One region of the Streptomyces krungchingensis genome, then DNA from elsewhere that is predicted to be linked to it. Evidence: riboswitches for the same ligand, from Rfam matches in the RefSeq annotation. Region 1 holds a riboswitch; the other holds the start of a gene.
What was found. A riboswitch is a leader RNA that binds a small molecule or an ion and turns the genes downstream of it on or off. The one in region 1 is predicted to bind guanidine.
Positions count from the first base shown of each region.

Region 2: another riboswitch for guanidine. It lies ahead of ACSYGO_RS03345 (MBL fold metallo-hydrolase); the one in region 1 lies ahead of ACSYGO_RS19750 (DMT family transporter).

Region 1 covers NZ_JBPUKY010000001.1:4,474,188-4,479,155, reverse strand. Annotated here, with positions in the region: gene ACSYGO_RS19770 (HNH endonuclease signature motif containing protein) at 1-400, opposite strand, end outside; gene bcp (thioredoxin-dependent thiol peroxidase) at 604-1,071, opposite strand; gene ACSYGO_RS19760 (DUF3618 domain-containing protein) at 1,210-1,548, shown strand; gene ACSYGO_RS19755 (GroES family chaperonin) at 1,732-2,034, shown strand; guanidine-III (ykkC-III) riboswitch at 2,086-2,151, shown strand; gene ACSYGO_RS19750 (DMT family transporter) at 2,182-2,502, shown strand; gene ACSYGO_RS19745 (transglycosylase domain-containing protein) at 2,595-4,968, opposite strand, start outside.
Region 2 covers NZ_JBPUKY010000001.1:723,066-728,033, reverse strand. Annotated here, with positions in the region: gene ACSYGO_RS03360 (extracellular solute-binding protein) at 1-868, opposite strand, end outside; gene ACSYGO_RS03355 (LacI family DNA-binding transcriptional regulator) at 1,142-2,191, shown strand; gene ACSYGO_RS03350 (cupin domain-containing protein) at 2,284-2,688, shown strand; guanidine-III (ykkC-III) riboswitch at 3,049-3,116, shown strand; gene ACSYGO_RS03345 (MBL fold metallo-hydrolase) at 3,129-4,007, shown strand; gene ACSYGO_RS03340 (FGGY-family carbohydrate kinase) at 4,018-4,968, shown strand, end outside.

The sequences.
Region 1 (4,968 bases):
CTTCGCGGGTGAGGGGCAGGTCGACATTCCGACGCCCGATACCGGGGAAGTGACTGATGTCGATCCCCATCGCGTCGATACGGCGCCGGAGGTGGGAGAGCGTTCCCGTGGCCGGGACGGCTCCGAGCTTCAGGGCCACCTCCCGCAAGGAGGCGGCCGATGCGGCGGCTTCGGCGACAGCGGCGTCCGGATACGTGCGCCATGGACTGCTCTTGACGAAGTGGCCGGTATCGAGGCCGTATCGAGCCACTCTTTCCTGAAGTACCCGGCGACGGCCCCCGCTCGGCTTCAGGCCGAGGCGCCGCATGAGGTCCGCCCAGCTGCGCGCTGCGGCCACTTCACGTTCCAACGTCCCCTTGCGATAGAGGTCCGAGCGTTCGGACGTCCTTCGTGCCGTCATGCGTCCCCCGTTCCCTGCGCCGCTCCCGTACGGCCTGCCGGGCACGGCACCGCTGGTCACGCAGTGGGTCCGGTCCCCACTTCGTTCGCTCGGACGTCGCACCCTCGTACGGAGTAACGAACCCCCGCCCGTCCCGTCACGCGGGGAACGCGGAGCGGCTCGCGCCGACGGGTCGGGCGAGCCGCTGCGGGAGGGGTGGGGGCTCAGATGCCGAGGTCCTTGATGATCTTCGCCACGTGGCCCGTCGCCTTCACGTTGTACAGGGCCCGCTCGACCTTGCCCTCCTCGTCGACGATCACGGTGGAGCGGATGACGCCGACGACCGTCTTGCCGTAGAGCTTCTTCTCGCCGAAGGCGCCGTAGGCCTCCAGGACGGTCTTGTCGGGGTCGCCGACCAGGGTGACCTTCAGGGACTCCTTCTCGCGGAACTTGGCGAGCTTCTCGGGCTTGTCGGGGGAGACGCCGATGACGTCGTACCCGGCGCCCGCCAGCAGGTCGAGGTTGTCCGTGAAGTCGCAGGCCTGCTTGGTGCAGCCGGGGGTCAGGGCGGCCGGGTAGAAGTACACGATGACCTTGCGGCCCTTGTGGCCGGAGAGGGAGACCTCGTTGCCGTCGGCGTCGGGCAGGCTGAAGTCGGGGGCGGTGTCGCCGGGCTGGAGTCGCTCGCTCATCGGTACCTCACGTGGCCGGGGGATGGTTTACGGACCTATGGGTGACGAGCGTAATGGGGGTGCCGAGGGGTGCGCGGCTGCCCGAGCTGACAGACTGTCGACGGCAGAGAGTCAGAACACGACCACGGAGGCAGCGCGGTGTCGGATACGTCGAGAACGTCGGATACCAGGACTCCGGCGGAGATCGAGGCGGACATCAAGCGCCGCCGCGAAACGCTCGCCGAGACCCTCGACGAGATCGGCGTGCGGGTGCACCCGAAGACGATCGTGGGTGACGCGAAGGCCAAGGTCGCCTCGCACATCGACCACACGCTCGGCCGTGCCTACGTCGGTGTCAATCGCGTGGTCAGCGATGTGAAGGGCCAGCTGGTCAGCGAGGAGGGCGCGCCCCGCCTGGAGCGCATCGTGCCGGTGGCCCTGGTCGTGGCCGGTGTCGTCGGCCTGCTCGCCGTCGGTTCCCGGCGCCGCAAGCGCTGATCCACCGGGGGCCGGGGGCCGGGGGCCGGGGTCGGGGCGGGGCCCGTCCGGGTGCCGCCGGGTGGTTTCCGCGGGGCGAGGATCGACCCACTCGCGTGCGGAGGCGGCCGGGGCAGGTAGGTTCGGGGCGTGAGCGCCAATCGGGATAAGCACAGCACCCATCACGACAAGTTGCCCATCCGCATGCTGCACGACCGTGTGCTGGTGCGGCAGGACGCCGCGGAGGGCGAGCGCCGGTCCGGCGGCGGCATCCTGATCCCCGCGACGGCTGCGGTCGGCCGCCGTCTGGCCTGGGCCGAGGTCGTCGCCGTCGGGCAGAACGTCCGGACGGTCGAGCCGGGCGACCGCGTTCTGTACGACCCGGAGGACCGTGCCGAGGTCGAGGTGCGCGGGATCGCCTACGTGCTGATGCGCGAGCGGGATCTGCACGCCGTCGCCGCGGACCGCTTCGAGGGCTCCGAGGACTCGACGGGCTTGTACTTGTAGGTGTACGTCTGCCGAAGGGGCTGGTGACCATGGTCACCAGCCCCTTTTGCCTGTGTTTTGCTACGGTGGAGGGACCCGACGAGACGCGCCGTACCGGGATTGCAAAGACGACGCACCCCCTGTCGTCCGATGCACGGAGGTGCCGTCATGGCCTGGGTTCTGCTCGTCGTCGCCGGTCTGCTGGAGGTGGGCTGGTCGATCGGCATGAAGTACACCGACGGTTTCACCCGGCTGTGGCCGAGCCTGGCCACGGGTGCCGGGATCGTCGCGAGCATGCTTCTTCTCTCGTACGCGGCCAGGTCCCTGCCCATCGGTACCGCCTACGGCGTCTGGGTCGGGATCGGCGCCGCCGGGGCGGCGGTGCTCGGCATGGTGGTGCTCGGCGAGCCGGTGACCGCCGCCCGGATCTTCTTCGTGTGTCTGCTGCTGGTCGCCGTGGTGGGTCTCAAGGCGACCTCGGGTCACTGACGGGCCCGGTCACTGACGGGCCCGGCCGCTGACCGGCCCGGCCGCTGACCGGCCGGTCACCGACCAGCCTGGTCGCCGACCGGGCCGAGGGCCTAGGACCGGCGGTGCGGGGCCCGCCCGAAGGGGTTGGTGCCGGCGATCGTCCCGTTCGTGCCGCCGTCGGTCGTGCCGCCGTCCGTCGTCCCTCCGGTGCTGGTGCCGTCGGTGGTGCCCCCGTCGGTGGTCCCGCCGTCGGTGGTCCCGCCGTCCGACGTGCCTCCGTCGATCGTGCCGCCGTCGGTGGTGCCGCCGTCCGTCTGGCCCTCGGTCTGACCCTGGCTCTGGCCCTGGTCCTGGCCCTCGGTCTGGCCCTCGGTCTGCCCCTCGACCTGTCCTTGGCTCTGGCCCTGGATGTCCTGGCCCTGGATGTCCTCGCCGTCCGACGTGCCGCCGTCGTCGTCCTGGCCGCCGATGGTGTCCGGCGTGCTGGGTTCGGTCGTCGGGGTCTGCGTCTGCTCGGCGCCGGGCTGGAGCTGGAGGTCGAAGTCCGACACCGGGGTGCCGCGGAGCGCGGTCCGGGTGAACTGCGCCCAGATCCGGGCCGGGTAGGCGCCGCCGTTGATCCGGGTCTCGCCGAGGGCGCCGTACAGCGGCTTGTGGGCGCCGGTGTCGGGGTCCTGGCCCATCACGGACACCACGGTCGCGAGGTCCGGGGTGTAGCCCGCGAACCAGGCGGCCTGGTCCTCCTCGGCGGTGCCGGTCTTGCCGGCGGTGGGGCGGCCCGCGGCCTGTGCGGCCGTGCCGGTGCCACCCTCGACGACGCTGCGCAGGACGGAGGTGGTGGTGTCCGCCGCTTCGCGGCTCACCGCCTGGTGGGTGTCCCGGCTCGGCAGTTCGACGGCCTCCGCGCCGTCCTTGGTGATCTTCTCGACGAGCGAGTACGTGCCGCGCCTGCCGTGGTTGGCGAGGGTGGCGTACGCCTCCGCCATGTCGAGGACGCTGGCGGTGGCCGGGCCGAGCGCGATGGAGGGGGACGCGGTCAGGTCGGGGGTGTTCGAGGGGATGCCGAGGGACACGGCCGTCTTCTCGACCTCGTCCGGGCCGACGTCGACGGCCATCTGCGCGTACACCGAGTTGACGGACCGGTCGGTGGCGGTGCGCACGGTGATGTCGCCGTACGAGTAGCCGTCCTCGTTCTCGGGGGCGTAGGCGCCGCCGCTCCAGCCCCGTACGGGGCGCTTGTTGGTGCCGTCGTAGACGGTGTTCGGGTTGATCATGCGGCCGTCGCCGGTCGTCGAGTGGTTCTCGACGGCGGCGGTGAACACGAACGGTTTGAAGGTGGAGCCGACCTGGTAGTCGCGGCGGGTCGCGTTGTTCACGTACTGCTTGGTGTAGTCGATGCCGCCGTACATGGCGACGACCTTGCCGTTGGAGGGGTCGATGGCGACGCCGCCCGCGCGGACGTAGGTGTCGGTCTTGCGGTTCTTCTTGTCGAGCTTGTCCATCACCTGGTCGTCGACGGCCTTCACGAAGGCGTCCTGCTTGGGCTTCTGCAGTGTGGTGGTGATGCGGTAGCCGCCGGCGGCGAGGGTGTCCTCGTCGACGATCTTGTTGCTCGTGAGGTACTCCTTGACGGCCTGCACGAGATAGCCGCGCTGGCCGGACATGCCGGCCGAGCCCTTGGCCTGCTTGGGCGCGGGGAACTGCACGCCGGTGCGCTCCGCGGGGGTGAGCCACTTCTTGGCGATCATGCCGTCGAGGACGTAGTTCCAGCGGGCGAGGGCGGCGGGCTTGTTCTCCGGGTGCGCGATCACGTCGTACTCGCTGGGCGCGTTGAGGAGGGCGGCGAGGTAGGCGCCCTGGCCGACCGTCAGTTCGTCCGCGTCGACGCCGTAGTAGGCCTGGGCGGCGGCCTGGATCCCGTACGCGTTGCGGCCGTAGTAGCTGGTGTTGAGGTAGCCCTCCAGGATGTCGTCCTTGCTCTTCTCCCGGTCGAGCTTGATGGAGATGAAGAACTCCTTCGCCTTCCGCGTGACGGTCTGCTCCTGGCCCAGGTAGTAGTTCTTCACGTACTGCTGGGTGATCGTCGAGCCGGACTGCCTGCCCTTGCCGGTGGCGGTGTTCCAGGCGGCGCGGAGCATCGCCTGCGGGTCGACGGCCGACTCGCTGTAGAAGTCCCGGTCCTCGGCCGCGAGCGTGGCGTGCTGGGCGTCCTTGGAGATCTTCGCGAGTGAGACGTTCTCGCGGTTGACCTCGCCGTCGCGGGCGAGCTGACTGCCGTCGGCGTACAGGTAGACGTTGCTCTGCTTGGTCGCCGCGGCGTTCGCGGGCGGGATCTTCACCAGGTAGTAGCCGAGCGCGAAGAAGCCGATCAGAAGCAGCAGGGCGACGAGGAATGTGCCGAACACCATCCGCCAGGTCGGGACGATCCGGCGCCAGCCGGTGCGCCTGCGCTTCTGCTTCTTGCCGGGCTCGCCCGGTGCTCCT
Region 2 (4,968 bases), 3.8 Mb from region 1:
TCAGGAGCGTGATGGCGCCGGGGCCGTCGACGCCGGTGGGCAGGACCTTCTCCTCGACGGTCATGCGCCGGATGTAGGCGAGCGCCTCCTCGGCCGCGCCGGTGTCGATGCCGACGCGCCTGCCCTGGTCGGTGACCAGGGGAGAGCTGGTCAGCTGGTGGTACAGGGAGAGGAAGAGCCGGTACTGGGTGGAGGCGTCCTTGATGGCCGCCACCGAGCCGCCCCAGTTCTTGGTGACCTCCTTGGCCGCCTTCATCGCGTCGATGAACTGGTCGGGACCGTCGATGGCGGTCAACTGCCCGCTGCCGTCGAGCAGTCCAGCCTTCTTCGCGATGTCCGTGCGGAAGTACAGGACGAAGGGATGCGTGTCGAGCGGCACCGCGTAGAGCGAGCCGTCGAGATGCGCCTTGGCCCAGGGCTTGGCGTCGAACCGCTCGGCCGTCATGCCGTGCCGGGCCAGCGCCTCGGGGGCGAGCTCGGTGAGCAGGCCGGCCTCGGCGAGTGTCGGCACCTTGGACAGGTGGGCGACGGCGACCTGGGGAGGGCGGTCGCCGAGCGTGGCCAGCGTGAGCTTGGTGTAGTACGGGTTGCCCCACACGAAGGTGGAGGACTTCAGGGTCGTGCCGGGGTGCTCGGCACCGTAGGCCTTCTCCATGGCGACCATGCGTGCTCCGTCGCCACCGGTGAACGGATTCCAGAAGTTCAGCCGGGCCGACGCGGGCGCGCCGCCGGTGAATCCCTGGGCGAGCGTGTTGCCGCAGCCGGTCAGGGTGGCGCCGGCGGCGGTCGTCCCCAGCGCGAGCGCCGACCGCAGGAGGAGACGCCGTGACGGCGCCGAGGGTGGGACGTGCCCGGTTCGCTCCGGCATGAGTGTGCGTCCTTCCACAGCGGCTGGCCCGGGGGCATTGGGTTCTACGTTGTAATCGTTGATTTGAAGCGGCTCCGAATGGATCGGGCCGAGAAGTTTCCAACGTTGTACTTAGTTCAGCTGCGGTCGTCAATAGGTCGCGTCGACACTGGTGAATTGGTCGCCGCGGCTGGGTGGGTGCTCGGAGCGCCTCGATGGATGCTTCTGTTCCAACGTTGGAATCAGGGGGTAAGGTGACACCGGAACCATGCAGGCGGCACAAAGGGCGGGGACGTGGCCGGAGCACGCATGAAGGACGTCGCCGCGCGCGCGGGTGTGTCCATCAAGACGGTGTCGAACGTGGTGCGGGGCGCCGCGAAGGTCGCCGAACCGACCCGGCTGCGCGTCGAGCGGGCGATCGCGGAACTGGACTACCGTCCGCACGCCTCCGCGCGCCACCTGCGGACCGGCCGCAGCGGCATCATCGCCCTGGCGTTCCCCGAACTCGTCGCCCCCTACTTCGCGGAACTCGCCGCCGAAGTGGTCGTGGCGGCCAAGGAACACGGTTACACGGTGCTCATCGAGGACACCGGCGGCGACCCCGACGAGGAACTGCGCATCGCCAGCGGACTCACCGACTCGCTGATCGACGGCGTCCTGCTCAGCCCCCTCCGACTCGACCAGGCACGGCTGGCGGCTCTCGAACAGACGGTGCCCCTCGTCCTGCTGGGCGAGCGCTCGTACGACATCGCCGCCGATCACGTCCTGATCGACAATGCCGCCGCGGCCTGCGAGGCCACCGAGCACCTGCTGGCACTCGGCCGTCGGCGGATCGCCGTGATCGGGCATCAGACCGACCCGCCGTTCGCCACCTCCGCCCAGCGCATGCATGGCTACTTCACCGCCCTGCATGCCGCCGGCGTCCCTTACGACCCCCGCCTCGCGCCCCCGGTGCGCAGCTTCGGACGGGCCGAGGGGGCCGAGGCGATGAGCCGCCTGCTCGACCTGGACCACCCTCCGGACGCGGTCTTCTGCTTCTCCGACCTCCTCGCGTCGGGCGCACTGCGCGTGGCCCACGAGCGGCACGTCGACGTCCCGCACGACATGGCCGTCGTCGGCTTCGACGACCTGGAGGAGTCCCGCTACGCCGTGCCCTCACTCACCACCGTCTCGCCGGACAAGCGGGCGATCGCGCGCATGGCCGTGGCGGCGCTGCTCGACCGGATGTCGGACGCACCGGTCAACCGGCCGTCCACGCTGACGGCCGGTCACCGGCTGGTGGTCCGCGAGAGCAGCGCCGGACGTCCCTCCACGGCGACGGGGCCCGGCACCGGCGACGCGTGACGCCGTATCCGTCCGACCGGTCTCCGAGTCCGGTGCCGTCGCCCTGCGCCGATCGCGGCGCGGGCCGTGGAGCGGGTGTTAGCTTCGGGCGCATGGACGACAGCGTGTACGTGGGCAACGCCGGCAAGGACGCGGCACTGGACCGGGGCTGGCTGCTCGGGCATTTCAAGGAGCCCGGCGATCCCCGCCGGAGTGAGGCCGTGGAGATCAAGTGGGGCGTCCACCCACGCGGCGAGCGGCGCGAGCAGTGGGTGCGGGGAGAGACGCGCACGGCTCTCCAGGTCCTCGTCAGCGGCCGTTTCCGCGTCGAGCTGCCCGGTCGCAGCGTCGTGCTGGCGGAGCAGGGCGACTACGTCGTGTGGGGCCGGGGAGTGGACCATTCCTGGGTCGCCGAGGAGGAGTCGGTGGTGCTGACCGTGCGATGGCCCTCCGTCCCCGGATACGCCGTGCCGCAGGAGGACGACGGGCGGACGGGGCGGGCGGACGTAAGCACGTGACGGGGGAGTGGCCGGCCGTGGGGCGCGGCGCCTGCATGGCCCATCATCGTGCTTGCGCCCGACCGCGGCCGGGCCGACGGCCGATCCCGCACTACCGCGCCGCCCCGGCTGGTCACCGTGCTGGTACGTGATCGCGCCCTCGCTGGTCGGCCATCCCGCACGTGACCGCACCCTCGCTGGTCGGCGAGCCCGTAAGTGACCGCGCCCCGGCTGGTCGTCGCCCTCGCAAGGGACCGTGCACGTGCTGGTCGCCGTGCTCCTGTGCGCACGCGCCCGTGCCGGTCGCCGTCCTCGTACGAAATCGCGCCAGTACCGGTCGCCGCGCGGCTGCGGGACTTCGCGGGGCGTGTTAGTTTCCGGGCGGCGGCGCGCCGGTGCCTGCCCCGGACGAGAAGTGCGCCGTACCCGGTCCGCAAAGACGACGCACGAGGGGAGGCGTCGTGGACGCAGACAAGCGCTCGTTCGGCCCGGCACCCGCGGTGCACGGGTCCCGCCCGCTGGACGTCGCGTGGGACCACGGATCACCGTCGGCGAAGCACAACACGGATGCCGACATCCAGATCCACGCGTACGACGAGGACACCTTCATCCTCCGGCAGAACATGGCGATCAACTACGAGGCGCCGTTCATGTTCCTGCTCTTCGGACGCGAGCGGGCGGTGCTGCTGGACACCGGGGCCACCGCGTCCGCGGAGTACTTCCCGCTGCGCCGCGTCGTCGACGGTCTGATCGCCGATCGACTCCGCCGCGATCCGCACGACGGGTACGGGCTGCTCGTGCTGCACACCCATCCGCACGGCGACCACATCGCCGCGGACGCGCAGTTCACGGACCGCCCGGACACCCAGGTCGTGGGAGCCCGACTCGACACGGCATGGGACTACTTCGGGTTCCGCGGCGATCCCGACCGGGTGGCACGGATCGACCTCGGGGGCCGTGTCCTGGAATGCTTCTCCACGCCGGGGCACCACGAGGCGGCGGTCACCTACTACGACCCCTGGACGGGATTCCTGCTCACCGGCGACACGGTCTACCCCGGCCGGCTGTACGTGGCGGACTGGCCGGCGTTCACGCGATCCGTCGACCGCCTGATCGAGTTCGCGGACAGCCGTCCGGTGACCCACGTGCTCGGGTGCCACATCGAGATGACGCGCGAGCCCGGTGTGGACTACCCGATCCGGACCACCTACCAGCCCGACGAGCCACCCTTGGAGATGGCCCCGAGCCGGCTCCGCGACATCAGGGCGGCGATCGACGAGGTCGGCGACCGGCCCGGCAGGCACCCGTTCCCCGCCTTCGTCATCTGCCGCGACGCCTGAGAGCCTCGTCATGCCTCGCGACGCAGTCATCGGTGTGGACATCGGCACGTCGAGCAGCAAGGGCGTGCTCGTCGGCCTCGACGGTGCCCCGATCCGTTCCGCCGTCCGGGAACACACCCCCACGAGGCCCGGTCCCGGCCGTTTCGAGATGGACGCCTCGGTGTGGTGGCGCGAGTTCACCGAACTCGCCCAGGAGCTCATCGCGCCCGGAGACACCAGCGTGGTCGCCGTCGGGGTCAGCGGCATGGGGCCCTGCGTCCTGCTGACCGACGAGCACGACGCGCCGTTGCGCCCCGCCGTCCTCTACGGAGTGGACACGCGCTCCGTCCGCCAGATCCGGCACATCGAGGAACGGCTCGGCGCGGAGGAGATCATCCGCCGCGGCGGATCCGCCCTCTCGACCCAGGCCGCGGGGCCGAAGATCGCCTGGATCGCCGACGAGGAGCCCGAGCTCTACGCCCGGGCCCGACGCCTGTACATGCCGAGTTCCTGGCTGGTCAGGAACCTCACGGGGAGCTACGTCCTCGACCACCACTCGGCGAGCCAGTGCACCCCGCTCTACGACACGATCGCCTGCGAGTGGTACGCCCCCTGGGCCGCCGAAGTGGCACCCGGCATCGACCTGCCGCCGCTGCGCTGGTCCGGTGAGTCCGCCGGCACACTCACCGCCCGGGCCGCCCGGGACACCGGACTGCCCTCCGGCATCCCCGTCACCACCGGGACCATCGACGCCTGGGCTGAGGCGCTGAGTGTGGGCGCGCAGAACACCGGCGACCTGATGCTCATGTACGGCACCACCATGTTCCTCATCCACACAGTGCCCGAGCCGCTGACGAGTCCGTCCCTGTGGGGCACGGTCGGCGCGCTCCGGGGCACCCGCAACCTGGCCGGCGGCATGGCCACCTCCGGCGCCGTCACCAACTGGCTGCGCGACCTGTTCACCGGCACCGACCACGCCGAA